DNA from 2 places in the Lysinibacillus sp. CTST325 genome. Region 1 is predicted to be linked to the other one. Evidence: a T-box and tRNA genes for the amino acid it is inferred to sense, from the RefSeq annotation. Region 1 holds a T-box; the other holds one or more tRNA genes.
What was found. A T-box is a leader RNA that pairs with one kind of tRNA and senses whether it is charged. The one in region 1 lies ahead of ileS (isoleucine--tRNA ligase), so its partner is inferred to be a tRNA-Ile.

Region 1 (25,815 bases):
TCCAAGTCCTCGTTTTTTTCCTCAATAAAAGCAATTAACGTTTTATTGGCGTTATTGACAATGGTCATCCTTCCTATACATAACCCGATACCATAAAAAATAGTTGTATCAATGAAGCGAGCAAAGAAACCCTCATCAGCGAAGAGATCACCGGCCAATGTGCCAGCAAAAAAAATAGAAATATATAAGAAAGGTCCTAACCAAATTAACGGCTTCACTTGACAAGCATAAGCTACAGTAAACATAGGCCAGAATAGAAAACTGTAAGTCTCTGATATTTCATATTGGATCGATAGGTAAATAAACGCTGAACCCGTTAGCAATACCTCGGCAAATACATACTTTGGGAATTTTATAAGCCCGGGCCTATAAAATAGGTGAGGTATTATGTATAAACTAATAGCCCACAAAAGTAAAATCCACTTGTTCAAACCTGTCGTACCTATGGATATCAAGTAGCCAATATTCGTAATCCATATTGTACGAATGAGAAATAGAACATAGTCCAACCAATGCCATTTCCTTTGATCCCTTACTGCATTCATACTTTTATATCCCCCAACTTCCGCGTCTTTACCATCATTCCTAAAATTACTTTGCCATTCTCGTTCGAATAATTGATTATGCTTAGTTTACCTCCCCGTTAGCCATCCATGAAGCGCAAAATTCAGCTCTTCACCACAGAAAATGAAAGATGATTAAGTTCTTTCATGGGAGTTTAATAAGAACCTTAAATACTACCCTACACTTGTTAGGGAATAGAAAACGAGAATACTGAAAAGATTTGAATGTTAATCCCCTCCAAGCTACAAATTAAACCAGAAGAGCTAATCCACTACCACTTTGGTTTTTTTCTACAATTTCTTTTGTCGCTTTTCTAGCAACTATAACTCCTATACCACCAAGAAACAAACCGATGAATGGTATTAGGATTAAAAGAATACCAAGAGTTAAAGAAATTACCGAATTACTGTTTGTTTGAGTATTTTCAACCATCTAGATTTCCCCTTTACAACCTCATATTACCACAATAACCCATATAAGTTATTCAACTAAACAGCTCCGTTAGTTTAAGTAGAAAAAGGCTCTACTCTTTATTGAAGTAAAGCACCCCGTTAATTTAAGTGTATTCATCCACAAATAGTTATTTCAATATATCTCTTTCTAAAGAGACTGATTCTAAATTTAAATTAAAGAGTATCATTCTTTTTGTGAATGATACTCCTCTAAAAACCGTTCTTACTTATGATACGATTCTCCGCAATATAACTAAATGAAATTTTTTACTTAATTAAACCAACTAATACCATACATATTAAAGACGAAATTATTCCTAAAAGTACAAAAAAGTGCATAATAAAATTCACTCTTGAAAACATTTTATTTTTATCAAATTCCTTACTGATATCCCAAAAAAAAGTATGAATATACTGGAAATGCAAATGCTAGTGCTATCCAATATTTCAATTCCCCAGTATTTCTAATTCCATCCATTATTCCAGTAATAATCGGAAACAATATCATCAATAAAAAACCTTGTGTATATTTTTTAATATATCGCTTCATTTTTATCCTTCCTAAAAATAAATATTTATCCCTTCGTTCGGAAAATTTCCCATTGAATATTTAACCTATCAAATCTTAACAATACATTGCCTTAATTCATATATGTAATTTTTCCCTCTTTCAATTAAACTGCACCGTTAGCACAAGAAGCGCCTGCTCTAATTGAAGAATCGCCGCCGTTAGAACAGCGAAGCTTTATTAAATAAACGCGCCCTATTGTTGAAGATCACAAAATATAAAAAGTAACGACTGCATACATACGTTGTAATGAAGTAAACTATATTATTAAAAGCACAAATGATTATGTGCTTTATGCTTTTAGTTTGACTCTTCAATAGGAGTTGGATAATTAAAGAATATAAGGTAGGAATTATTAAAAAAGAAGGAGAGATACGATGTTCGATCAAGTGGCGTATTTTATTTTTCAAGCCCTGGTAATTCTAACGGTTTTGGTTGTTGTGGTTGGCATCCCTCTTGGGGATACACTGATTAGAAAAAAATAAGGAGGCTGGGACAAATGTGTTTCAGCCAACAAAAATACCGAACTATCCAATGAAACTCTCATGAAGTGTTTCGAAATAGTTCGGTTTTTCTATTTATCGTGTTTTGTTAATTTAGAGATTATTTGGCTTTATGAAGGAACCTTTAGTTATGTCCCTTTTTGATTTTACATTTTGCTTCGTTTCTATAATAGTTTTAGGGATTGGTGAAAAATAGTGGACCATATTGAAGTACAGCACCCCGATAGTTTATGTACATTATTTCCAATCACTACAGTCGTATTAATATAAATATCCAGCAAAACAATTCGTTCTAAGAAATCATCACCTTCCTTGAGTTTCTACACGTTATTAGGAAATACTGTCACAATCACACCATCCATATTATTGCCTGATACCTCATAACGAAGATTGGCTGGCACATTAATAGTGGTATTTTTAGTAACAGGATAATAAAAGACCTCATATTGTTGACCATTTACAGTACCAAAAATATGTTTTTGTTCTTTTAGATAATCTAAATATTCCTCTAAAACAAAATTCTTTTCTTTCATAATCGCACTATGTGGTAAACCGACATAGCGGATATGCCATGGTTCATTCATAATTCTCGTTATGTCCGTTTTATCCTCTGGGTAACGTAGAGTAAACCCGTATTTCCAAGCGTTTTCTGCAATCCACTCTCCCTCAGGTGCTACTTCCATCTTCCCTTGGGTACTTCCCACATCAAGCGATAAACCTAAATTGTGTTCGCTGTAACCTGCTGGCAAGGCACGATGGGAACCCATTTCTTTATAAAGCTTAGTTTGCTCATCAAATCCTCGAAAACCACTCGTAATTAAGAAATTAGAAACTCCATCTTCTTCGGCATCTAGAACCATATCCGAAAATTTACTTGCTATATCTTTTGATAAATATGTTTCGTTATTAAACATTCTGTATCCTTTTACCAATTCTTTGTGAGCATATAAATTGATGACATCTGATTTTATACTTTCATTGTGAACTGGGTGCTTACTGTTGACCAAAAGTAAATTTCCTTGATAAATTTGTTCTACAGGAATTTCTACTTTTTTTATATTTCCAGAAGACAAACTACCATCCCCTACACCATTCTCATTATAGGCATTTCCTATTACACCATTTTCACCTTGAAAGAACGGTATTATCTTAAAGGCTGTTACACCTAAACATATTGCAAAAATTAATAAAAAGCCCCACTTTTTCATTCTTAACTTCTCCTTTATTCTTCTTTACTTAAATGATTATAAGTGAAACTAATTAAGAAAAAAGTAGGATAAATCTTAAATTTGTCTTAAATTACATACTTAAAATATGAAGCTATCTTAATTATTTTTTTACTTACCTCTTGTTGAAATAAAACCCTCAAATCCACTTTTTTGAAAACAATTTCTATTTTAACATTAACTCAATACTCGTATGATTTCATATTTTGCCTTTTTTAAATAATCATAATAGCTACCCGTTGGTTCAATAAGAAAAAAAGAGCTGCATAAATGCAACTCAATGATTATTAATTAACACACCTATAGTTGAATCCTGTTTACTCAACTATTTTTTAGTTTTTTATCCAACTTCTGTTCTAATTCTTCGTACTTCTCCTCACAAGCCTTAGCTGTATCTCCCACTGGGATAGACACCCTGGAGGATTGAATAGGTAATTGATATAGGCAGTTACTTAATATACCCATTCAATTATTTTAATTCAAAAAGAGCCCCATTCTTCAATAGCGGCCCACTAAATTAATTTCTCCTACACATATATCATTGGAGGAATTTTACTTTTTTATGATACTCATTGTTAGTTTCTCTTTCTGCTCAAAGATGCTACTCATAATATTCTTCTAATGTTAACCCTTTATTATATAACTCTGTGGCTAAATTTACACCAATATAACGAATATGCCATGGTTCATATTGATAGCCAGTAATATTTTCTTTGTCTTTTGGAAAGCGAATGATATATCCATATTTATGGGCGTTATCTTCAAGCCATGCTGCCTCTTCTGTATTCGCAAAACAGTCATCTGCTGCACAAGATCCATCAGATCCACTAACATCAATTGCTAATCCTGATTGGTGTTCGCTTGTGCCAGGAACAGCACTATATGTTTTTGCTTTTTCGATACCATCTCTTTCAACATAATTATTAAATAGGGTTGTTTGAGTTTGAGAAGAACGATAGGCTGAAACACCTGCTAGATGAATATTCTGCTTATTCGCCGCATGGAACATTTTTTCGAGATACTTCGCTGCTTCTTCTCTCATCATTCTTTTTTCTATTTTTTCATTAAAAATAAATGGAACATTTGGATAAACGAGATCTTTCGGTTCATAACCTTCCGGAAAACCATTTTTTTTGTTGACAAGAACGGTGATACTTTCAGGATCAGCCACAGTTTGGAATCCCTGTTGTATTTGTTGTTTGTTTTGTTCATTTCCGGAACAGCCAGAAACAATTAGAATCATCATGAGTAGTGCAATTGTGACTATTTTTTTTATCATATTTATATGCCTCTTCTTTTATCAGTGATAAGAGCTCTTTCCGATAGAATTTCCAGTTGTTCCGGATAACTGGGGAATCTGTTGGACTTCCTATAGGAAATAGTCGCCTTTTGGCTCCCTCACTCTTTTTTATGTTTTACCTGTTTGTCCCTGGTTTAACCGAGGACCAAAAGGAAACTTCCATTAACCATGGTGTTTACTTGCTTATTTGTGTTATCCAATTTAATACTTGTACGCCTCGTGCATTCGCTACTACGCACGAATCAGCTGTACATACCAAACGAGAGTAGAGAGTAAATTTACCCATTCACTTTCTTTCAAATCCTTTAATCAGCTTCCATATACGTTCATTTTTTGTACAAAAAATACAAGGTTTATTTGAGTGCGCTTAAAAACAGTTTTTTAGAAGCTTTATGGTTGACATATCAACTAGGCTTTTCTATTAAATTCCGTTATCTGTAAAAAATAAGTGTTCTTAGTAATGATTTTTCCGTATCTAATCTCCCTTTCATCAAGATAGTACTAATTATAAAGAATAATTATTAATAAAAACTTAGGAGATTTCTTAAGATTTAATGAAATTAAAGAGAGGTAAATTATTATAAGTGACCTTGAAAGAGAGTGTATATTTGCGCAGAGATAGGAAAAGAAAGAGGCTAATCTCTATATCATTTTTCAATGACATAAGAAATCAGCCTGAAATCCTTTACTTATGCTGCGTGAGGTAAACTTTGCCATTTAGTGTTAATTTAGAAGCTGAGATTAGAATTTCTTTATTTGCTCATTATATGGATTTAAAATTTTGTCGATAGCAACCCAATTTTCATTGTCATCTTTTTTATCAAAAGCTGTTGCTTCTTCATAAAGCTTTTTTAATTGGTTTTTATCTTTTGGATATCCATTAAACCCTAAAATCTCTTATACTTTCTCCAAGAATATAGTGTGAAAACCACATCAAATTCTGCTTCATAATAGCCACATTAACTCCTGGCAGGTCAGAACTATATGCCATTCCTTTAAATATAATTAATTCTGTATCAATCCCCATATCCCTTAATCCTTGATATAGCTCATATGCATTTGGAGTTGGAACTCTTGCATCCATTTCGCCATGTTGGATTAAAGTGGGAGTACAGGCTGATTTAATATATGTCATTGGTGATGTTTTAGTATATATATCTGGATCATTCCATGGATCATTTCCTAAATACATCCTAATGAAGTAAGGGATATCTGTATTTACATAATGGGTACTCCAATTAGTAATTCCACCTCCGACTGAAATAGCTTTAAATCTACTACTAAATGTAGAACAGAAAGCTGATATATATCCCCCGTTGCTCCATCCCATAACCCCTACTCTATCTTTATCTACAATTCCTTTGTCAACTAGTTTATCCACTCCAGATATAACATCATCGTAGTTAGCAATTCCCAATGTTCTATAGTTTGCTTTTAAGAATTCATTACCATAACCAGAACTTCCCCTGTAGTTTGGTTCTAAAACTATAAAGCCTTTTTCGATAAACTGTTCAATAGGATATTTCTCATTAAAACAGTCTGAAAATATTGGAAAGGATGCCCAATCCGGACCACCATGGATTACCACTAATAAGGGATATTTTTCATTTGCGTCAAACTCTACTGGGGTTGATAAAACTCCCTCTATTTCAAGACCATCACTACTTTTCCATGAGATTATTTCCCTGTTACTTTTAAGCTTTCCTTTGAAAAAGCTATTTTCATTCGTTATTTTTTTATCGTCTAAATAGATTTCAAAGGTTTCATTTGTTATAGCCTTATTATAGGCTATATGATTTCCATCTCTTGTGATAGAAGCATCCATTATAAAGCTATTTACTTTATCGCTTAACATTTCCACAGTGCCATTCTCAGATAACAACCCAATTAGATAATTAGTTTTATTCTGCCATCTAATTAAAATTCCTTTAGCTGTCCACCGTAATGGAATAACCGTACTATCAAAATCTGTTAAAGGTTGAATTAGCTTTCCATTATTAATATCATATATCTCTAGTGTACTGTCTTGTATATGGGCCTTATAGTAATCTTTCTCCATTATGCTTGCAGAGTAACATATTTTGTCACCTTCAGGAGAAAAACAAACGCTCCCTCCCAACAACTTATCTATATTCATCTTTTGTAGCTCTCCAACTCTAATATCCAATATGTATAGATCTCCATTAATATAATCTCCCATATTTGGACTTGGAGTAGCCATAAATACAACCTTTTTCCCATCATTTGAAATATCAAATTCATGAATATGAAAATCCTTACCATCAGTTAGTTGATAAACAACGCTATTTTCTTGTTCATCTTTATCATTTTGTATCACTTTTTCTATTTCGGTGTAATATAAACAATTATTTTGGTATTCCTTACCTATATGTTGGAAATCTCCATATAGTTTCCTACGTTTCTTTATCGCATCAGACTCTTTTGACTGTGCAACATAATAAAAACCCTTTCCAGTTGACTCCCATTTGAATTTACTGACCCCTTCTTTCTCATCAGTAATTTGAACTCCATTATAACCATCTATTGGCTTAACAAAGATCTGATGATTTTTCTTATTATCCCCATCACCAACTGGGCTAAGGTAGGCGATATTTCTAGAATCTGGAGACCATAATGGGTATGTACTATCTATATCCTCAGTTGTTAATGGATAACACTGTCCCTTATCTTTTTCATATATCCATACATGATTCCTATATTTATTGTCTTTCCAGTTAGCTGTCTTCTTGACAAACGCTACTTTTTTGCCATCATCACTTATGTTTATATCTGATAAGGTTGGTAATGAAATGATCTCTTCTATACTTAGATATGTTTTTTCATTCATTTTCATATATAGCCCCTCTCATTAACTCTCTTCCAATAAAGTTAGCAGGTACAGGGCTTAGTTCTAATTCTCTCGCCCAAACAGAAAGTTGACCTATGTGGTGAATTTCATGAGTAATTATATGGTGTAATATTTCATCAACAGTGTATTTATCTTCATCCCAGGAAACACTGACTAGTTTTTCTTTTAAACCTCCTACATTTACTTTTATAAATTCAGCTATTTCATTTCGTGATTTATCTGAAAGTGATATAACCTTTTCAAGTGTATTATAATCAGCAAACTGAAATACTATATCTTCTTTGCCTTGAATACCACGAATCCAACTATATTCCACATCAATTATGTGAAAAAGTGTATATAATATATTTCCTACTCCACCCCTGCGGTCTTTTAACAACTCTTCAATTGTCAGTTGATTGCACCAGTCAAACCATTCATCTCTTACCTGCCAGTTGTATTCAAAGAATTTAATCATTGTAAGCACTCCCATCTAGCTTATTACATTATATTTCGATGAAAATCCAACTATTTCCTTCTTATACTTCAGTAATGTCATCACCCAAATTAAAGAAACCACCTCATATGAGATGGTTACCTCTTTCTAGCTATTCAACGTAAGTCCGCACACGAAGCGAGTGTACTAATTATACAATCGCACTCCGTTAGTTGAAGAAGAGAAGTTAATTTTCAGAGGGAATATCTAACCAAGTTTTATTCCATTGAAAGTATACTTCGTTATTGTCTGTTTGTGTAAATATATGTTTCGGATAAGGTAAAGCTAGTTCTGGCATATTATCTGGTTTAAAATACTGAAGATCATTAGTTTCATTATCTATTGGACACAGTTCTCCACTTTGAATATCACACTCAAACATAAAGATGTTATACTCCACTTTATGCCCGTTCGGATATTCGTAACGGAATTCTTTCCCGCCAAGTACTCCCATTAATCTCTTTGGAACAACAGATAATCCTGTCTCTTCCCACACTTCACGTACAACAGCTTGTGCAGGTGCTTCACCCATTTCTATTGCTCCTGCAGGGAGACTCCATTTCTCACCATTACCTTTATTCTGCAACAAAATTTCTCCTCGTTTATTTCGAATAATGCCTACTACGCTAGGCATGAAAATTAATTCACTACCAACTTTATTTCTAAGTTTCTGATAGAAGTTAGAAATCCCCATATTTGATTACCACCTTAATAAAAATAGTCTCAATACAAGTTCTATAAGATATTTGAATTTACCTCTTTTATTCTAACTTATACTGTTAGCGGAAGAAGCATCTTTTCTTCCATTGCGCACTATGGTCAAAAATTGTATTATTGTTATTTTTATGTAATTTAATAAATTGGATGTATTAGAGAGAAATCAGGTAAATTATAATTGATATTTTTAGCTATCCTACTTATCACAGCAAAGTGGAAAGCTTAGGAAGGGGTTTTATCAGACTTTTAGTTTATTTAAAACAGAGAAACACCATAATAAATGTTTCTCTGTTCAATTAATGCACCCCGATAGTTTAAGAACATTTATTCACAAACTATCTGCTTTTACATATATGAACTTTATTTAGTTATTACAGGAATGCTATCCCTTAGATTTCCATATTGCTCCCGATATTATAATAAAGTTTAAAGAATTACACCTGATACATCTCCTTTCAACACTTCTTTTTCATTCTGATTTTTACATAAAAAGGAGGCAACAAACGCTGTTCTATTTTCTTGCCTTTCGTATTTCTCAATTTTAACTATACAAACTATTGTATCACCTGTAAAAACAGGTCTTAAAAACTCAAAACTCGTACGACGAGCCAGTACGTTATTATCTCCAGCTATTTTTGTTGGCAGAGTTGCCGTTAATAATCCTTGAATAACAAGTCTTCCTTGTTCATCTGGGGTTATATGATGTATCCCTTTATCCCCTGAAATCTCAGTAAATAATTCTACATCCCTTACTGTAAAAGTTCGTTCAAACGTAATTATATCTCCTGCTTTTAAAGACATTTTAGACTCCTCCCTCTGTCTGGTTAATCATGATGTGAATATTACATCAATACCATACTTTCCAAGGTAATAAATTCTACAAAAATCCAAAAAAACCTTCTTCAACCAACCTTCTCCTTCGTTTAAGTAAAAAAAGGCTCTACCCCTTATTGAAGTAAAGCCCCCGTTAGCCACCCATAAAGCGCAAAAACTAGCACTCACCTCAGAAAATGAAAGATGATTAAGTTCTTTCATGGGAGTTGAATTTACAGATACTATACTTTAATTAAATATACTCAAACTATATCTTTAAACACAAAAAAGCTGAACTAATATCAAAATTAGTTCAGCATAAAAATAGCATATTATAATGTTGCACATAGCTTCTTCTGTCGACCAAAGCGTTTGAAACTTACCTGAGCTTTAAAGATTTTACAGCTTAAAATAAACAGAAACTTTTTCATCAAACACTTCTGTCTCTATATATCTTTCACCATGATCGTCACTCACATAATGAATATCATTTAACAACACATTAGCCTTTAGTAACGCTTCGTGCTGCTGGATGATCGTTATTGCTTTGGCACTTCCAGCAATCGAAATCGATACATACTGCTCGACAGGGAGTTCCCATTGTTTACGTGTATCTTGAATGGTGCGAATTAATTCCCTTATTTGCCCTTCTTCAAGTAAGCTAGCTGTCAGATGAACATTGAGTAGGACTCGGCATGAAGCATCTTCTGCTAAGATATACTGGCCCTTAACAATAGATTCAGTTAACACGTGCGCTTTTAATAAAGTTACCTGTTCCCCATCGATCGTTAACGGTACTGAACCTGTTCGCTGTAATACATTTTTCTCCTCATCATTTAAATTCACTACATACTCTTTTACTTTGTTCACTTTTGCACCAAATGCTGCACCTGCCGTTTTAAAATTAAGCTTATAATGAACGGTTTCATATGCTGAAAAATTATTTGTCCAAACGCATTTTTTTATATTTAATTCATCTTTCACGAGCTCGCTATATGGTTGATAATCTGTTAATTCGCCGTCAACAGAGACAATGATTTCACTTAACGGCTGCTTTACCTTGATCCCTTGACTATTACGGATACTACGGCCTAGCTCTACGATTGTTAAAATATTCGCCATCTCTTTCTCAAGCTTAGTATTAACGAGGGTCTCATTATACATTGGGTAGTTTTGTAGATGTACACTTTTTCCGCTTAATTGTCGATATAAATCTTCGGCAATAAATGGTGTGAATGGTGCTAGTAATTGACAAATTGTCGTTAGAAGCTCATACAGTGTACTGTATGCACCTCGTTTATCCTCAGTCAGCCCGCTTGCCCAAAATCTTGCTCGTGAGCGACGGATATACCAGTTACTTAGCTCCTCTACAAGCTTGCCGATTTCACGTGTTGCCTGTGTAAATTGATAGTCGTCCATAGATTTTGTCACAAGCTGAATTGTATGATGTAATCGAGACAATATCCAATGATCTAATTTTGTGCGAGTTCCAGTCTTGTTAGCATCGTACTGGAAGCCATCTATTTCTGCATATAGCTGATAAAATTTGAACGTGTTATCTAGTGTATCGACTAGCTTTGATTTCGCATCCATCACAATCTTTTTTGAAAAGCGTTTAGGATTCCAAGGTGAACTGTCGACTAAAAATGCCCATCTTAAAGCATCCGCTCCGTACTGCTCTATCAGCTCAACTGGCTCTAATGCATTCCCTTTGCTTTTCGACATTTTCTGCCCATGCTCATCTAAAACATGCCCTAAGGAAAGTACATTTTTATAAGGTGCCTTTCCTGTGAATAAAGTCGAAACCGCTAAAAGACTATAGAAAAAGCCTCGTGTTTGGTCGATGCCTTCGATGACAACATCAGCAGGGAATTGATTGTTAAAAGTTGTAAGGTCTCCAAAAGGATAATGATGCTGCGCAAATGGCATTGATCCACTATCAAACCATACATCAATCACTTCAGGTGTACGTTCCATGTCACCACTACACTTTGGACAAGTACAGACAACCTCGTCAATATATGGCTTGTGAAGTTCAATGTCAGGTAAAGTACCTTTCGCTAACTCTTTTAAGGCAGCCATACTATTTGGCGCCTCTTCATGACCACAATCCTGACAAACCCACACGTTTAACGGAGTACCCCAATAGCGATTACGGCTAATATTCCAGTCCACTAGGTTTTCTAAGAAATTGCCAAATCTACCGTGTTTAATATGATCAGGATACCATGTAACTTGTTCATTATTTTGTAAAAGTTTATCTTTCATTGTAGACATATTGATAAACCAACTGTCAGTCGCGTAATAAAGCAAAGGTGAATCACAGCGCCAGCAATGAGGATAACTATGCTCATATTTTTCCTTATCAAACAATAGCTCCTTTTTAGCGAGCATTTTAATGATTTCGACGTCGCAATCTTTCACAAATTTACTGGCAAGCTCAGGAACCTCTTCTGTATAGCAACCCTTTAAATCAACAACATTGACAAACGATAGCCCATTTTGCTGAACCGTTTTATAATCGTCCTCCCCATATGCAGGCGCAATATGGACGATACCAGTTCCACTATGCTCTGTAACATAATCCGCTAATACAACGACATGCCCCTTATCAACTGTGACATAAGAAAATGGTGGGGTGTACGACACACCTTCAAATTCATGCCCCTCATGTTCACTTAACACTTCAACAGAATCAGCAAAAACTTTATTCACTAGTGATTTTGCTAAGATATAGACTTTATTGTGCTGCTTCACTCGAACATACATGAGCTTAGGATTCATGGCTAATGCAACATTGGCAGGTAATGTCCATGGAGTCGTTGTCCAGCCTAGAAAATATTCATCTTTATCCTTTAGCTTAAACATTGCCGTAACAGATAAATCCTTTACATCCTTATAGCCCTGTGCAACTTCATGAGAGCTTAATGATGTTTGACAGCTAGGGCAATATGGTGAAACGCGGTGCCCTTTATATAAAAGATTTTCCTTGTGCACATGGCTTAAAATATTCCAAACGGACTCAATATAATCATTACTTAACGTTAAATATGGGTCATCCATGTCAATCCAATAACCTAGCTGTTCTGTAAAGGAGCGCCATTTCTTCTCATAAGTAAAGACACTTCCCTTACACTCTTGAATAAATTGTTCAACACCATATTTTTCAATTTCTTGCTTGCCAGAGATACCTAGCTTTTTTTCCACGCCTAACTCTACAGGTAAACCATGTGTATCCCAGCCAGCTTTACGTTCAACTAAATAACCTTGCATCGTTTTAAAACGAGCCACGACATCTTTAATCGTTCTACCAAATGCGTGACCCACGTGTGGTAAACCATTCGCTGTTGGCGGACCTTCATAAAATACAAAAGGCTTATTGCTAGACCGATTCGCAACAGACGATTGGAACGTTCCTTCTTGTTCCCACAATCGACTAATCCGTGTTTCTCTTTCTACAGTCGTTTCTTTTTTCTCTTCAGCTTGCATGTAAATTCCTCCTATACTAATTGTATAAAAGGCATACAAAAAACCCCGTCCCAAGTAAGGGACGGGGTTAACCGCGAATACCACCCTAATTCTATTGAATCAACATTCAATAGCACTTAGCAACGTACAATCATACGTGTTCTTTTTAACGGTAGACACCCGGATTAGCTTACTATGTTCAGCCAATCTTCTCAGAGAGGATTTTCATGTAACACCTGCACACCGACTTCCACCAAAATGTCGGCTCTCTGTAGAACAAAATGAAACACTACTTTTTCTCATCAACGAATTTGTATGCTTTTATTGTCACTCATCTTAACAAACTAATTTTTGTCTGTCAATAATTTCAAAGTACTAATATTGGTAGTAATTCCCCCTATAATTCATCGAGACATACTTCGATGCTTTTATGAAGAGCCGCGAACTTAGACTTCCCATTTGTTTTAATATAAAAGCTTTTCACAAAGGATTTACAGTTAAAAACTAAAATCCTGTGATGCTGTACATCGAGCTGTTCTTTTTTTACTTTTAAAGTTATAGGTAATTGTTGCAGTAATCTAATGATCTCTTGCTCCTCTAAACCATGCTCAAGCATTGTGAAAATAGGAACTAAAATCCGTTCATCTTCATTGTGAATGAAAGCATAATTTTCTTGCAAAATAGCGTTCCATAAGGCGCTTACAATTTCACTATAAGAGGTATTATCTAATTTTGGATTTTTCACCAATTCATCGATTGCATCAGCCATATGGGCAACACTATGAGCCCACCCTTTCACTGGCACGTAGCCCCTTACATCCTTTTCTGCAGCTAAATAAGCTAGTACTTTATCTTTACAATCAGCGATTTTCTGTTGGGATAAAAAATCGTCTGCGTTATCTCTAAATAATATTAGGGCAATCAGTAGCGACGTAAATGTACGGGTAAAAACTAAATCTGATTCACTTTCTTCAATACCCTTGCATAATAAATTATTCAAACATTCCTCTAAAAGCTCCGTTAAAAGTGAATGCTCTAGTAAGTTTTTTTCACGAATCAATTCATAAAACGATCCATAAATTAAGTTATCTCGTAGTTCACTATCTAATGAGCCGATATGTAGTATCATTGATTGTATGAGATCGGTATGATCCTTTTGCTGCCATGTTCTAGCTCCACTTTGTAATTCTTTGAGTATTTCTTTTAAGTCATCTTCCTTCAATAAGTTTTCTTTTTGTAGTATACGCACGGTTTTTCTCCTTTTCATGTTTGCTTTTAATTGAATAATCAAAAACCACTTTCACCATAAATACCATCAAGCTTCCATTCCTCATTAAAGCGTACATACGTAAACTCCATCTGCTGTTTGTTGTCCATAACAACAATTACCTTGCTTTTCCAAGGGAAGGTTGCCGCATGTATCTTTCCATTTCTGACCTCATTAATTTGGTCTGACAAAGAAAATAATGTAGATGGCGTAACACTATTTTCTATCAAATATTGCGAACGGTCAGGGCTGTCTTCCAATTCCTTCATTACTTGTACATGAAAGGAAATCACTCTTTTGTTAGTATCATACATACAAATCACTAGCGAAGCAATGCATAAAACGACTAGACTCCCCAATAAAATGACATTCTTTTTCTTTAACCCTAGATAAAATCCCCATTTATCTTCCTTTTTGTATAAATAATAATAGATGCCTATACATAATGGCCAAATAAAAAGAACTTGCCACATTAGTACCACCCAAAAGATATCACCAAAAGACACTAAATATCGAATCATATTATGATTTAAAAGCCAAAAGGGCCAAAGTCCAACGCCAAGCTGAATTTTCCTGGGAAAGGCTTTTAAAATAGATAAGTATGAATGGTAAAGATAGAATAAAAGCTAACGCATTGTCCATTATTGCAATTATCAAAGCTTTACTCACTCCCCAGTATCCATTTTTTGAGAAAATGACATCATACAAATAATTTGCACTTCACCAAAACGTGTGGTTGATTTCCGTTCCGCCCGGGCGCTTTTATCGCTGACGCTTCGCTTTCGCGCAGAGCAGAGCTTCCTGGGGCGTCCGATGAGCCGCTTCACTCGCGATGCTCGCTCCAGGGTCTCGGGCCAACACGATGTTGGTCACGAAGGCGTTATCACAGGACGTGATGGTTTTAGCCTTCGTTCCTCTATCGCTATTCCCCAAGGAGTCGCCCAGTCTCCACTTCAATTATCTAATATACAGGGCATACTTTTTTAAAAATGTCATCCACAACTTTTGGTGATGAGCCAAATAATTACAATAATTGTACCTTAAACCATATTTAAAAAACAGCCTATAATTGATAATTAAAAAAGCTAGACATACTAAAATTTATAGAATGTCTAGCCTGTTATCATTGATGCTCTTCCAATATTTCCATACTCTCTATATCCGCAATTCTTACTATATTTTCACCTTCTATGTTTAAATCTTGGTTATATTTAACTTCTACATAATCCCCAGGTGACAATGTTTTAGGAGGATCGATTAATGGGAACCACATTCCATTACCATGTTTTTCAACAATTTCATCTGTTGTTAATTTACCAATACTCGATGCATCAGCATAAGAAACAACTAAAAACTCATGTTCCTTGATCGCTACGACAAGCCCACGTTTTGAACGACTTCCCTTTTCTTTCACTGGAATATCATATTTTTCACGTAGGTATGCTATTTCTTGACTATAATGTTCCTCAAAATAGTTCAATGCATCTTTTTTCACTAGGAAAAATAGCATCAATCTTTCTTCAACTTTGTATTGATTTTTTTCCTGTTCTAATAATGAATTGATAGTAGCAAATTGATAAGTCATTGGTTTAGTATATTGTTCGATATATTCTTCTCTTGTAAGATTCATCTTTTGCAATTGCTCAGTGAATTTTGCATTGTTTTCATTTATACTCAATTCAATCCATGTTTCAAGCTCTTTATCAACTTGTTCTTGAGTAGGTACTATTCCCTTTGATCGTGCGTAAGCATATAAAGCTTCCCCCTGTAAATAGGATTCGAATTCCAGCTTTTCATCAGACGATAATTTCGGATCCTTTACCTGGGGATCTATTTCCAAAGAGAATTTTAATAACTTTTCATCTAAAACAGTTGGTATACTTGCTGATTGCTCCTGACTTCCGCTGAATTGGGTATACAGAAATATTCCAATACAAACTGTTAAAATAACAGACATTACACTATATTGCCAACGCCAAGATCTTTTTTTCATCTCACGCCGTTCTAAATGCTGTACAACATTGCTCATAACACGCTTTTTGCTTTCGGTTAAATCATTTAATACCCTCACATCGACTTTACTCATGTAGCAGGACCTCCCATTCAATATGCTGTAGCTTTGGCTTTAATAGCTCTCGTCCACGACGTAGCCTTGTTTTCACCGTACTCTCCGGAATACTTAAAAGCTCGGCAATTTCAATGACAGGCATTTCCTCAAAATAATAATAAATAAGAACCTCACGCTGTTTCAATGGTAATGCTAAGATTGCATTTTCAATTAAGGTTTGTTCATCCTGCTGCACTAGCATGTCCCTTTTTGTGACAGCCTGCTTGGCAAAAATCTTCTGTTGAACTTGTATTTTACGGTATGTCCAGCTGCGTACATAGTCTTTACTTTTGTTAATGACGAGCCTCGATAAATAGGCCCTTAATTCTCCTCTTTCCTCATAGTTTTGTTGATTGTCGTAAAATTTAATAAATACATCTTGAACGATATCTTCAGCACTTTGTAAATCTTTGACGTAATAAAAGGCAAGTCGGATGAGCCTTTCTGTATGCTGCTGCATTATTTCTTCGAGTTCTTGAATTTCGAGCAACATCTCTCCCCCTCTCTGCCCTATAAACGGTGCTCACGATCATGAGGTTTGCTTTTTGTCTATTTTTTTAAATAAAATCTGGATAAACTCCGAATTCACTTATTCTAATTTTTATCAGAGAAAGGAGCAATGACCGCTTTTTTATTTGAAGAAAGCACAATATTTGTTGATGGCGTTCCATAAGGCATGGCCTCATCTATAAACTGCTCTAATGTTTCCACTGAATTGGTTGCAATTTTTACAATATAACTAATTTCACCCGCGACACGATAGCATTCAAGGACATCGGGATGTGCATTACAAAAATTGGATAAACTTTTACAATCAATTGATTTAAATAAAATAATGGCTTGAATGTCGCGATTCAACTTTTTTAAATTTACTTTTGCACTATAAGCTTCAATAACCCCTTGTTCTTCTAACTTTTTAACACGCTCAATAACTGCTGGGGATGATAAATGAACTGTAGCCGCTAATTCTTTCATCGATATTTTTGCATTTCGCTGCAATTGCTGTAATATTTCTGTATCTATTTGATCCATATGTATCCACCTTTTTTAATTAATTAGATTCAATAAAATTCCTTTTATAATAAAGCAATTCATCTAAATAACATTATACAGATTCTGTCATTGAATATCTTTATTCATTACAATTAAACATATAAAGGAGGCATTAACAACGTGAAAAAAATATTATTACTATTAGCAAATGGTTTCGAGGCTGTTGAAGCGAGTGTTTTTACAGATGTACTTGGCTGGAATAAATGGGAGGGCGACGGCACAACAGAAGTCGTGACCGTAGGATTGCATAATCAATTACAATGTACATGGAATTTTAACGTAACACCCGAAAAGTTGCTTCATGAAATTTCATTTGAGGAGTTTGATGCACTTGCGATTCCTGGAGGCTTTGAGGAAGCTGGATTTTATGATGATGCCTTTAGCGAGAAGTTCCAGGCGGTTGTTCGTCATTTCGATGAACACAAAAAACCGATTGCAACGGTTTGTGTAGCTTCCCTAATTTTAGGTCATAGCGGAGTACTACATAATCGAAAGGCAACTACTTATAATCATCCAACAAGTAAACGACTGGCACAGCTACAATCCTATGGTGCAGACATCGTTAACGAACGAATTGTTCAAACTGGACATATTATTACATCATCAAATCCTGGCACTGCATTCGACGTTGCCTTTAGCTTACTAGAAATGCTGACATCTGAGGGAAATACAAAAAAGGTTAAGGATTTAATGGGGTTTAAGTAGTTAATGAAGCTGTCTCAAGCGTTAAGTTGAGACAGCTTTTTCGTCTATGCATTTTTGGATATTAATTTATATAAATTCGAACCTAGTTCTTTACTTCTTGTTACCAATGAAATTGTTCTGGATCTTCCAAAATTATTAATAGGTAAGGCAAAAAGTTGAAGATGACCGATATTTTTAGCCATAAGCTCTGGTACAATCGTAATTCCCATTCCAGAACTTACAGCGCCAAAGATAAAATCCCCAAAGTTCATCTCACTTATAATATTAGGTGTGTAGCCAAGTCTTTGTATTTGTTCTACTATCTCCTTCCTTGAATCACAAGGAGCTTGATGAACAATAAGCGGCTCCTCACACAATTCTTCAAGATCGATTGCTGTTCTTAAATTAAAACGATGATTCAACGGAAACACAGCATAGTAAGCCTCTGTAAACAACTCGCAACTCCACAAAGATTCTCCCGAATATTTTGCATCCACTAAGACTGCATCAAGTCTACCTTTTTGTAATGATTGCAACAGTTCATTTGAAGTATTTTGAATCATTAATGTTATAGGTCGATCTAGTTGCTTAAGTTCATTCATTTTGTTTGGCAAATAGTAAGTAGCTAAGCTAGGTAAACCACCAATAGCAATAGGGTTGCCCTGGCTAAATTGCTGCAATTCTTCACGAATAGCTGTTAATTCAGTCAAAACTGGTGTAATTCGAGTGTAAAAACGTTCGCCAGCTTCTGTTAATTCAATACCAATGGATGTCCTATGAAATAGCTCGATGCCAAGATTATTCTCTAAGTTTCGTATATGTTTACTTAGTGCAGGTTGGGAAAGATTCGTGATTTGAGCAGCTTTCGAAAAACTTTTCTGATTGGCTGCAGCAATAAAACTATGTAACCATTCTATATTCATTGTATTCCTCCATACCTTATAACGATTCGTTATACCCTTATAAAATAGTGATTGTTCCATATTAATGGTTTTTTAGTAATCTATTAAATATAAAAGGTGCTTCGATTATAACATAACGTTATAGGTCATCAATAATTAGCATCTTTAATTTTATGGAGGTTCAATATATGAAAAATGTTTTATTATTATCATTCGGCATGTTTGCCTTGGGCTTTGATGCCTATGTGATCGCAGGGCTTCTCCCAGGAATTAGCGATACATATCAAAAAAGCACATCACAAGTCGGTCAGGCAGTGAGCATATTTACTTTGTTTTACGCAATATCTGCGCCGTTATTTTCTTCTTTACTTGCAGGAAAACCAATAAAAAAAATCTTAATAGGGTCAATGCTTATCTTTACGCTAGCAAATAGCATCACAGCTTTAGCACCAACTTTTTCTATTCTTCTACTATCAAGAGCAATCGCGGGGACAGGGGCTGGTTTATTTTCTCCATTAGCTATTGCAGCGTCTTCAAAGTTCGTTTCTAGTGAAAAGAGAGGGCGAGCTCTAGGGTTGACTATTGGAGGAATGAGTATGGGTACAGTGCTTGGGGTACCTTTAGGTATTTATATATCCAACCTATTTGATTGGAAATTAACACTTTGGCTATTAGTTATGATCGGTGTAATTTCTATTTTATGTATGTATATTTTTCTTCCCAATTTCCCAGCAACACCTCCTCCTGCACTAAACGAACGATTAAAGATGTTTCTAGAAAAAAGAGTAACTATAACTGTATGCATAACATTTTTCGCCAGTGTTGCTAGCCTTGGATTGTACACATATCTATCTACCCTATTAGAAGACATGACAGGCTCCGGTAACATAACAATATATCTTTGGGCATGGGGATTCGGTGGCTTATTTGGAAGTATAATGATTGGATACATAATCGACTATTTGGGGAAACCAAAAACTTTAGTTACAATCATATTATTCACTTTAACATTATCCATTATTTGTATACCATTAATGATTAACTTACCGATATTAAAATACTTACCTTTCTTTGTATGGGGAGCAATGGGTTGGGCATGCCAAGCACCTCAACAACATATTTTACTCTCCTATCAGCCGAACAACGGGAGTTCTGCAGTAGCATTAAACAGTTCTGTAAATTATTTAGGCAGTGCAATCGGTGCAAGCTTAGGTGGAATTGTACTGTCCTTACAGATTGGAACCATAACATTGATTTATTTCGCGGTTACCTCAATGTCATTCGCTATTTGTTTACAGTTCTATAGTTTGAAGAACAAATTTAGCATTTAAACCTATTTAATAAGTGCGGTTCTAACTGTTGATTTGATGATACTATTCGTCATTTTGATGGTTAGAATGGCTACTTTGACGGGGTTATCCTTTTTTTAGGGTGGCACTTTCCGTCGTTTTGGTGGTTCCTTCCGTCGCTCTGACAATTCTTTCCGTCACTCCGGCGGAACCTTCGGTCGTTGGAGATTCTTTCCGTCGCTTTGGCCGTTCTTTCCGTCGTTTCGATGGTTCCTTCCGTCGCTCTGGCGATTCTTTCCGTCACTCCGGCGGAACCTTCCGTCGTTGGAGATTCTTTCCGTCGCTTTGGCCGTTCTTTCCGTCGTTTCGATGGATCCTTCCGTCGCTCTGACGATTCTTTCCGTCACTCCGGCGGAACCTTCCGTCGTTGGAGATTCTTTCCGTCGCTTTGGCCGTTCTTTCCGCAACTTTGACGATCCTATCCACGATTTCGGAGGTTCTATCCACGATTTTGAAGATTCTATCCACCACTTTGACGATTCTATCCATCATTTCGGGGTTCTATCCGCAACTTTGACAATCCTATCTACGATTCCGGAGATTCTATCCACGATTTTCACGATCCTATCCACGATTCCGAAGGTTCTATCCGTCACTAAGAGTTATACGATATATTGCAACCATTATCAAGGGCAATGGCATTTGAAAAGGCTGCTCTTCAATTTGTAACTATTTGTAATTTAGTCCGTCTAATTGGCAATAGAATAAACTTTTGGGAGGCAGTCTAATGAAAAAATTTTTGTTTCTAATTTTATTGGTAAGTCTGTTTTGGGTTTCCGCTTGTACAAATGGAAAAACGCAATCATTAGAAGCCTTTTATAAGGCTGCAAAAATTGAAAGTATCGATAAAGTGGTTATCCAAGATGGTTCAACTGGTGCTTCGAAAACGATAATTAAGCATGAACAAATCGATGAATTCATTTCTCTGATTAAAGATATAAAATTTACTCCGCAAGACAATCAAGAAAGACGTGTTGGATGGAGATATGGTATTACTCTTTTTGATAATAAAAGAGAATTTAAATTCACACTAAGTGAAATTGATAACACCTACTATGATTCAAACCCAGATATTTATCCTATTATAGAGAACTATTACAAACAGTTGGAAATTGTAGAAGAGTAAAGCTTTTAATAACTAATGACTTCTTTACGAATGTGGTCGTTGTTTTTATGCATTTCGAAAGTTCTATCCGTCACTTCGATCAATTTCTATACTGACCATTTCATTTTGACAGAAGTGGATTTAAAAAACCGACTTCCAAGGAAATCGGTTTCTATACTAAGTGCAACTGGATACGGATGTTTCGGCACCCTCGCTTTAATCCTCATTCATCTCACCATCTATAGAGGTTGGTGACTTCTATAACTGTCGTTTCAAATTCGCTACAATTAACGATTCACTGAAAAAAGTTAAACATTACTGACAATAATTTCGCCAGTTGTTGCGTCAATATAGCGGATAGGTGACCTAGTATGTCGATCACAAGCTTGATAGACAAGGTGATAGGACTCTATTTCGTTATCATAATTTTTGTCCCAAACTAATTGAAAATCAACATTTTCTACAAATCGACGATACGCTTCTTCCAAAGAAATAGCTGGTCCTGTTGGAACTTGGCTAAGCTCAATCAAATCAAAGTTTGGTCCAGCATAATTATCAATCTGACCAGTCATACGATTAACAACTACGGCAACCATATTATGAATAGGTATTCCTTGGCTATTATAGACCTGGAATATAAATGATTCTCTTTGTGACGTAATATCCTCTTCCTCATCTTCTCGAATTAATCGTTGAAGATAAGGATAGTAATCAGGAATTATTTTCAGTAAAAATTCTATTGCTTTTGTATAACATTCTTCCTGACTAAGCTGTAGATTTCCTGAGCGTTCATACATCCATACAAAGCTTCGTATTTTACCAGTTTTCTTTGAAATAATAGCTTTTACTGTATCTTCTGAACGCATTTTAAAAAAGCTGTTTATCGATAAATCTTTCTCTCTCATCTCCCAATCCCGCTTACGCCATACAAGCCCTATCTCTGGTCCCCTGTCAACTTCTCGAATAAGCTCCAGTTCATCTGTTATGCCAATGATTTCTTCTTTCGTAAATTCATTTGCAAATAAGTTAGCTGGAAAAGGAGGAAGAGCAGCATAACTTTCAGGCTCATTTTCATCATGAATACTCGTTAATGTTGGTTCTAAAGAATCTGCTTTAAAGTTTAAGAATGAATCTACTTGATACACGAGATGGAGTCCATCTTTTTTCACATTATAAACATCACGAGATATTTTTGTAATTACTAGTTGTAACGCCAATTCATTTCGCACATGTTCCATTAGAGCTTCCTTTGAAACTAGCCTTGAAGGAATTTCAGGACTCGTTTTCACTCCGTCATATCTAAATCCAACAATATTTCCCAAAGCATCGACATCTATAAAACAACCAGCATGTTCCAGCGGTAAATCCATGACATATTGTTCAAAATAAAAACGATCCACTCTAGATAGTTCTTTAGCTTTTGAAAACGTTAAATCTTCCAGAGCAGATGGATAATGACTAAGTAAAAATTGTTCGGCACATCTTCTTTTTTCATCAATAGATAAAGAATCTACTTCAGAAACAGAATTATTTTCTTCAATTGATAAGTATATGAGGTTTCCAGTGCAGTCTAACTCAAGAGTCATACTTTCATCTTGTTGTTCATTTGCCCATGAAAACATCACTTTTTCGTCTTCAGAATACTCTTCTATGATTAGTTTATAGTGACTTGGTAATGGAACAATTGATAAAGCCCGTTCTTTTAGTTTATCTTTTTGCAAATCAAAGCCCCCCCATTTACAATTATTATGTATAGACAAAAACCGATCTCCTAAGAGATCGGTTTTTTTGTTAAATGATTACTGAGCAGCTTTCGCGCGAAGAACCATTTGTAGGATACCGCCGTGACGGTAGTAGTCTACTTCTACTTCTGAGTCGAAACGAGCTAAAGCTTGGAAAGTTTTAACTGAACCGTCTTCAGATTTAGCAGTAACTGTTAAGATTTCACGTGGTTTCACGTTGTCAGTAATGTTAACAGAGATTTCTTCTTTACCAGTTAAGCCTAAAGTATCAGCTGATTCACCTGGCATGAATTGAAGTGGAAGAACACCCATCATTACTAGGTTAGAACGGTGGATACGCTCGTAAGATTGTGCGATAACTGTTTTGATACCAAGTAAGTTAGTACCTTTAGCAGCCCAGTCACGAGAAGAACCCATACCGTAGTCGTTACCAGCAAGTACTACTAAGCCAGTACCTTGCTCTTGGTATTTCATACATGCGTCATAGATGTACTCTACTTCACCTGTTGGCCAGTAAGTAGTGAAACCACCTTCTGTACCAGGAGCAACTTGGTTACGGATACGGATGTTTGCAAATGTACCACGCATCATAACTTCGTGGTTACCACGACGAGAACCGTATGAGTTGAAGTCACGGATTGCAACACCGTTTTCGATTAAATATTTACCTGCAGGTGTTTCTTTACCGATTGCACCAGCTGGAGAAATATGGTCAGTTGTAATTGAGTCACCGAACTTCGCCATAATGCGTAAGCCTTCTAAGCCTTTGATAGCTTCTGGCTCTTTCGCAAGACCTTGGAAGAATGGTGGGTTTTGGATGTAAGTTGATTTGTCATCAAATGTGTATAGAGACTCAGTTGATGTTTCAATTGCATTCCATTTTTCGTTCGCTGTGAATACAGTTTCGTATTCTTTTTGGAATAATTCACGGTTAACTACAGTACCTAATACTGCGTTAACTTCTTCAGTTGTAGGCCAGATATCAGCGAAGAATACTTCGTTGCCATCTTTGTCTTTACCGAATGAATCTTTTTGTAAGTCAACATCCACAGTACCAGCAAGTGCATAAGCAACAACAAGTGGTGGTGAAGCTAAGTAGTTAGCTTTTACAAGTGGGTGTACACGACCTTCGAAGTTACGGTTACCAGAAAGAACTGAAGTTACGAATAAGTCGTTCTCTTTGATAGCGTCTTCGATTTCAGGAAGTAATGGACCTGAGTTACCGATACATGTTGTACAACCGTAACCTACAGTGTTGAAACCGATTTGGTCAAGGTAAGTTTGTAAACCTGAATCTTCAAGGTAACCAGTTACTACTTTAGAACCTGGTGCTAAAGAAGTTTTTACCCATTTAGGCACAGTTAGACCTTTTTCTACAGCTTTTTTCGCAACTAAGCCCGCAGCGATTAATACGTATGGGTTAGATGTATTTGTACAAGAAGTGATTGCAGCGATTGCTACAGCACCTGTTGGGATTTCTACATCACCTTCAGCGAATTTAGCTACAGAAGTTTTTGCGAATTCATCTTCAGTTAAACCGAAACCTTGTGTACCTTGTGGTGCCACTACTGCTTCTTTGTAACGAGTACGCATTTGAGATAGTGGAATTAAGTCTTGTGGACGTTTTGGACCAGAAAGGTTTGGCTCGATTTCAGCTAAGTTTACTTCTAATACGTCAGTGTAAACTGGCTCTAAAGTTGGATCGAAGAACATGTGGTTAGACTTTAAGTAAGATTCTACAACCGCGATGTGCTCTTCGTCACGACCAGTTAAACGCATGTAGTTTAATGATTCTTCGTCAATTGCGAAGAAACCACATGTAGCACCATATTCAGGAGCCATGTTAGAGATTGTCGCACGGTCAGCTAGTGGTAATTTTGTTACGCCAGGTCCGAAGAACTCAACGAATTTACCAACTACGCCACGTTGACGTAATACTTGAGTTACTTTTAATGCTAAGTCAGTAGCAGTAGTTCCGTTTGGAAGATCGCCAACTAATTTAACACCGATAACTTCTGGGATTGGGAAGTATGAAGGTTGACCAAGCATACCTGCTTCAGCTTCGATACCACCAACGCCCCATCCAAGAACGCCGATACCGTTGATCATTGTTGTATGTGAGTCAGTACCTACTACTGAATCTGGGAAAGTTTCGAATGTACCGTCAGCATTTTCGTTTACGTGTACAACTGGAGCTAAATACTCTAAGTTTACTTGGTGAACGATACCAGTTGCTGGTGGTACAGCACGGAAGTTATCGTAAGCAGTTTGAGCCCATTTTAAGAAGTTATAACGCTCAGCGTTACGTTCGAATTCAAGGTCCATGTTTGCTGCTAATGCAGATGCATTACCGTATTTGTCAACTTGTACTGAGTGGTCAATTACAAGGTCAACTGGAATAGCAGGGTTGATTTTGCTTGGGTCGCCGCCCATTTCTTTCATAGCAGAACGTAGAGAAGCAAGGTCAACTACTACTGGTACACCAGTGAAGTCTTGTAATACAACGCGAGAAGGTTTGAATGGTACTTCTGCTTCTGGATCTGCACCGTTACCCCATTTTGCTAATTCGTTTACGTGCTCTTCTTTGATAACATATGCATCATATTGACGTAAAACTGATTCTAATAATACTTTGATTGAGTAAGGAAGGT
Region 2 (4,703 bases), on a different contig from region 1:
ATAGTGATTCAATCAAAATTGTTCTAACAAGGGGGATTTATTTGACTACTCATGAACATTCCGATACTTATCCTAGCAGGAAAATTAACTGGAAAGGCACAACCTTATTACTCGTTATCGGAGTAATTTGTATTGCCTCGACATTACGGATGCCGCTAACAGTTGTTGGACCTATTATTTCCTTTATCCGTGAAGACCTCGGCATATCCAATATACTAGCAGGCTTTCTAACAACGATCCCATTGCTAGCATTTGCAATCATTTCACCATTCGCTCCAATTGTCGCACGTAAATTTGGACTAGAAGTAACATTATTTTTATCAACTATTCTTTTAGGGGGAGGGATTGTACTACGCTCCCTTGGCACAACTAGTTTACTCGTATTTGGTACGATGCTAATTGGTATAGCCATTTCATTCGGTAATGTACTAATTCCAGGATTACTTAAATTGAAATTTCCCTATCACGTAGGTTTACTTATGGCATTTTTCACAATGTCGATGAATTTGACAGCTGGACTCGGTGCTGGCATTAGCTATCCTGTTGCCAATTCATCACTTGGTTGGCAAGGTGCACTGGCCATCTCACTTGTTCTTGTGGTGTTAACCATTGTAATTTGGATTCCACAGTTGAAATTTAATAAGCCTGAACCGACTGTTAAGACTACGAAAGAACGTACACCATTATGGAAATCACCTGTTACTTGGGCAGTAGCGGGAGCTATGGGATTTCAGTCATTATTATTCTACACAACTGCCGCTTGGATTCCTGAAATATACATAGCACAAGGATTAGCTGCAGACCGTGCAGGCTGGATGTTTTCCATCATGCAATTTTCACAAGTCCCAATGGCTTTAGCTGTGCCTATTATCGCTAGTAAAATGACATCTCAACGTCCTCTCGTATTAATGTTTACGGTATTTTACTTAGTTGGCTTTATCGGGGTAGTGATGGAATGGACAAGCCTCGCTATACTGTGGATGGTGCTACTAGGCTTAGCCGGAGGTGCTTCATTCGCATTAGCGATGATGTTCTTTACTCTACGTACCCGTACAGCTTTTGAGGCAGCCGATTTATCAGGATTTGCACAATCATTAGGATATTTATTAGCCGCAATCGGTCCAATCTTATTTGGTTATTTACATGATTTATTCGGTGGCTGGAATATTACTGGCTGGTTATTTGTTGTCGTAGTATTGATACTCTTCATATGTTCATTTAGGGCTTCTAAAAATGAATATGTGAATTAATAAAGGCAGCTCATAATCTTATTTCAACGGAAATAAGATTATGAGCTGCCCTTCTCTATTAATAAGGTGGTTTCTGATAAAAATAATTTGGTATATTGTAAACATTAACATAAGGCTTATGGAAAATATGAGTCGTAGCTGGTGAAAGAGGTGGAATCAACCACGCCCAATTGCCTGTAACCTCACGATTCGCTGCTGCTTCTGTTTCCTCAAACAATTTAAATTGCTGTGCAGCTGTATGATGATCTACTATGCTGACACCGTCTTCTTTAAAGGAATGTAGAACGGCTATATTCAGCTCAACTAATGCACGATCACGCCATAGAGAAGCCTGTTTCGTTGTATCGAGGTTGAAAATTCCTGCTATAGCAGGCAGCATATTATAACGCTCATGATCTGCTAAATTACGTGCCCCAATTTCTGTCCCCATATACCAACCATTGAATGGGGCCGCCTCAAAATCAATACCTGCCATTTGGAAGCGCATGCTCGAAATAATCGGCACTGCATACCATTTTAATCCTAGCTTCTCGACTCGAGAGGATTCTGGATGACGAATCGGTACCTGTAGTACATAGTCGTCAGGAATCGTAAACAATTGAGGCTCCCTTCCATCCATCTGTACAACAAGTGGAAGCACATCAAATGCTGTTCTCTCACCTTGCCAGCCAAGTGATTCACATACTTTTGTAAACTCAACAGAATGCAAATCACCAACGATTCCAGATTCCGTTTCATAGCCAGCATAACGGATTAGCTGATGATTCCATATACGAACACGCCCTGGTGCAAAAACCGTTATTGTTGGGCGAATTTTCCCATCATTTGTTGCATACTCAATATGTTCAAGCAATGCGTTGAAAATATCCTCTTCATTTAAAATATCACGGGCATCTACAACATGCAGCGATTGCCAAAATAATCGGCCAATACACTTATTACTATTGCGCCAAGCCACTCGAGCGCCAAAGATTAATTCTTCCGTTGTCGGTATATATTCTCCTGCCGTTTTAATTTGCTGTAATTTATTTTCTAGCCATGTTTTAGACTCATTTTGTTCTACTTGATAAAGTTCTAAAAACTGCTGTACTTCTTGTAAATTCATATTGAATTCCTCCATCTATCCTCATATTAGAGGAATGGAACTATAATCACCACGAAAAAATCTGCCAGAAAACATACATATTTTATATATGAAATACTTTGTTCAATATTTTATTTCATCTATTTTATTTTTATAGTTACTTATGGTGCCGATTTTGAGTAGACATTATAAAAATTAGGGGAAATTACAGAAGAAAAAATTGTTGAGCATGGATTTGCTATTATAACGCTTTTTACGCCTAAGTAAGTAATACACGAGACGCATTAGGCCTCTTTTGCACTCCGTTTGCAGCATTAAGGGTAGACGTTATTACGTGTGCATTTCCTTAACGTATGATGATCTTTGTTTGTCAGTATAGTGGGCATAAAAAAAGCATGTCGCACTAATGTGCAACATGCTTGATGACCCGTACGGGATTCGAACCCGTGTTACCGCCGTGAAAGGGCGGTGTCTTAACCACTTGACCAACGGGCCGTGGCTCCGAAGGCAGGACTCGAACCTGCGACAACCTGATTAACAGTCAGGTGCTACTACCAACTGAGCTACTTCGGAATAATGGTGGGCCTAAATGGACTCGAACCATCGACCTCACGCTTATCAGGCGTGCGCTCTAACCAGCTGAGCTATAGGCCCATTATTTTTTGGAGCGGGTGATGAGAATCGAACTCACGACATCAGCTTGGAAGGCTGAGGTTTTACCATTAAACTACACCCGCAGATGGTGGGTCAGGACGGAATCGAACCGCCGACACTTAGAGCTTCAATCTAATGCTCTACCAACTGAGCTACTGACCCGGAAAAATGGAGGAGGTAGAGGGATTCGAACCCCCGCGCGGTGTTACCCGCCTGTCGGTTTTCAAGACCGATCCCTTCAGCCAGACTTGGGTATACCTCCGGAAATTATATAAATGGTGGAGCCTAGCGGGATCGAACCGCTGACCTCCTGCGTGCAAGGCAGGCGCTCTCCCAGCTGAGCTAAGGCCCCAACAATCAGGAAAGTTGGTCGGAATGACAGGATTCGAACCTACGACCCCTTGGTCCCAAACCAAGTGCTCTACCAAGCTGAGCTACATTCCGATATTATTAGGCTTTTTGGCGCGCCCGACAGGAGTCGAACCCATAACCTTCTGATCCGTAGTCAGACGCTCTATCCAATTGAGCTACGGGCGCATTTATAAAAACTGATGAGCCATGAAGGACTCGAACCTTCGACCCTCTGATTAAAAGTCAGATGCTCTACCAACTGAGCTAATGGCTCAAACTAAGAAATGAATGGCTGGGGTACTAGGATTCGAACCTAGGCATGACGGAATCAAAATCCGTTGCCTTACCGCTTGGCTATACCCCAATTATTAAATGGGGCGACTGATGGGAATCGAACCCACGAATGCCGGAACCACAATCCGGTGCGTTAACCACTTCGCCACAATCGCCACTATATGTAAACATAGCAGTCTTTGATAACGAGTACCTCGAAACCTGGCAGGGGCAGTAGGAATCGAACCCACACCAAAGGTTTTGGAGACCTCTATTCTACCGTTGAACTATGCCCCTAAAATGGTGGAGGGGGACGGATTCGAACCGCCGAACCCTAAGGAGCGGATTTACAGTCCGCCGCGTTTAGCCTCTTCGCTACCCCTCCAAGGGATGATGCCGGCGATAGGAGTCGAACCCACGACCTACTGATTACAAGTCAGTTGCTCTACCAACTGAGCTACACCGGCATAAAAATGGCGGTCCCGACCGGGATCGAACCGGCGATCTCCTGCGTGACAGGCAGGCATGTTAACCGCTACACCACGGGACCAAAATGGTGGAGGATGACGGGCTCGAACCGCCGACCCCCTGCTTGTAAGGCAGGTGCTCTCCCAGCTGAGCTAATCCTCCTGGGTATAATGCCTAGCGACGTCCTACTCTCACAGGGGGAATCCCCCAACTACCATCGGCGCTAAAGAGCTTAACTTCCGTGTTCGGTATGGGAACGGGTGTGACCTCTTTGCCATCATCACTAGACTATTGTCGGCTTTCAATATACGTCGTATTTCTTCGTCAGCTTCTGTCGTTCAGTCAGTCACGTACTTGAGTACGCTCCTTCCTTCTCTCCATCGCTTCCTCGAACTACTCATATCTTGAAACCCTTGGTTGAAAGAATTATTCTTTCAAAACTGGATAAACGGTGCATTGAATGTTTCAAACTTTTTTTGGTTAAGTCCTCGATCGATTAGTATTCGTCAGCTCCATGTGTCACCACACTTCCACCTCGAACCTATCTACCTCATCGTCTTTGAGGGATCTTACTTACTTGCGTAATGGGAAATCTCATCTTGAGGGGGGCTTCATGCTTAGAT

Region 2: it encodes a tRNA-Ile, which carries the amino acid that the T-box ahead of ileS (isoleucine--tRNA ligase) is inferred to sense. The anticodon was not compared.

What each region holds. Positions count from the first base shown of each region.
Region 1 covers NZ_BAAFHO010000002.1:94,617-120,431, reverse strand. Annotated here, with positions in the region: gene ACYQ73_RS06000 (sensor histidine kinase) at 1-545, opposite strand, end outside; gene ACYQ73_RS05995 (hypothetical protein) at 814-996, opposite strand; gene vanY (VanY-A/VanY-F/VanY-M family D-Ala-D-Ala carboxypeptidase) at 2,408-3,295, opposite strand; gene ACYQ73_RS05985 (hypothetical protein) at 3,635-3,778, opposite strand; gene ACYQ73_RS05980 (M15 family metallopeptidase) at 3,915-4,589, opposite strand; gene ACYQ73_RS05975 (alpha/beta hydrolase family protein) at 5,494-7,467, opposite strand; gene ACYQ73_RS05970 (DinB family protein) at 7,454-7,939, opposite strand; gene ACYQ73_RS05965 (NUDIX hydrolase) at 8,145-8,651, opposite strand; gene ACYQ73_RS05960 (hotdog family protein) at 9,101-9,475, opposite strand; gene ileS (isoleucine--tRNA ligase) at 9,887-12,976, opposite strand; T-box leader at 13,031-13,270, opposite strand; gene ACYQ73_RS05950 (DUF2785 domain-containing protein) at 13,353-14,204, opposite strand; gene ACYQ73_RS05945 (hypothetical protein) at 14,243-14,695, opposite strand; gene ACYQ73_RS05940 (hypothetical protein) at 15,036-15,209, shown strand; gene ACYQ73_RS05935 (DUF3221 domain-containing protein) at 15,346-16,308, opposite strand; gene ACYQ73_RS05930 (sigma-70 family RNA polymerase sigma factor) at 16,301-16,822, opposite strand; gene ACYQ73_RS05925 (Lrp/AsnC family transcriptional regulator) at 16,924-17,361, opposite strand; gene ACYQ73_RS05920 (DJ-1/PfpI family protein) at 17,503-18,087, shown strand; gene ACYQ73_RS05915 (LysR family transcriptional regulator) at 18,132-18,989, opposite strand; gene ACYQ73_RS05910 (MFS transporter) at 19,157-20,299, shown strand; gene ACYQ73_RS05905 (hypothetical protein) at 20,400-20,648, shown strand; gene ACYQ73_RS05900 (hypothetical protein) at 20,582-20,986, shown strand; gene ACYQ73_RS05895 (hypothetical protein) at 21,045-21,443, shown strand; gene ACYQ73_RS05890 (YcdB/YcdC domain-containing protein) at 21,731-23,143, opposite strand; gene acnA (aconitate hydratase AcnA) at 23,222-25,815, opposite strand, start outside.
Region 2 covers NZ_BAAFHO010000008.1:182,059-186,761, forward strand. Annotated here, with positions in the region: gene ACYQ73_RS18135 (CynX/NimT family MFS transporter) at 18-1,250, shown strand; gene ACYQ73_RS18140 (nitric oxide synthase oxygenase) at 1,309-2,355, opposite strand; tRNA gene ACYQ73_RS18145 (tRNA-Glu) at 2,758-2,829, opposite strand; tRNA gene ACYQ73_RS18150 (tRNA-Asn) at 2,831-2,907, opposite strand; tRNA gene ACYQ73_RS18155 (tRNA-Ile) at 2,912-2,988, opposite strand; tRNA gene ACYQ73_RS18160 (tRNA-Gly) at 2,998-3,071, opposite strand; tRNA gene ACYQ73_RS18165 (tRNA-Phe) at 3,075-3,150, opposite strand; tRNA gene ACYQ73_RS18170 (tRNA-Ser) at 3,158-3,250, opposite strand; tRNA gene ACYQ73_RS18175 (tRNA-Ala) at 3,265-3,340, opposite strand; tRNA gene ACYQ73_RS18180 (tRNA-Pro) at 3,356-3,432, opposite strand; tRNA gene ACYQ73_RS18185 (tRNA-Arg) at 3,449-3,525, opposite strand; tRNA gene ACYQ73_RS18190 (tRNA-Lys) at 3,541-3,613, opposite strand; tRNA gene ACYQ73_RS18195 (tRNA-Gln) at 3,629-3,703, opposite strand; tRNA gene ACYQ73_RS18200 (tRNA-His) at 3,713-3,788, opposite strand; tRNA gene ACYQ73_RS18205 (tRNA-Trp) at 3,836-3,909, opposite strand; tRNA gene ACYQ73_RS18210 (tRNA-Tyr) at 3,914-3,997, opposite strand; tRNA gene ACYQ73_RS18215 (tRNA-Thr) at 4,007-4,079, opposite strand; tRNA gene ACYQ73_RS18220 (tRNA-Asp) at 4,087-4,162, opposite strand; tRNA gene ACYQ73_RS18225 (tRNA-Val) at 4,167-4,242, opposite strand; rRNA gene rrf (5S ribosomal RNA) at 4,253-4,368, opposite strand; partial or broken rRNA gene ACYQ73_RS18235 (23S ribosomal RNA) at 4,557-4,703, opposite strand, start outside.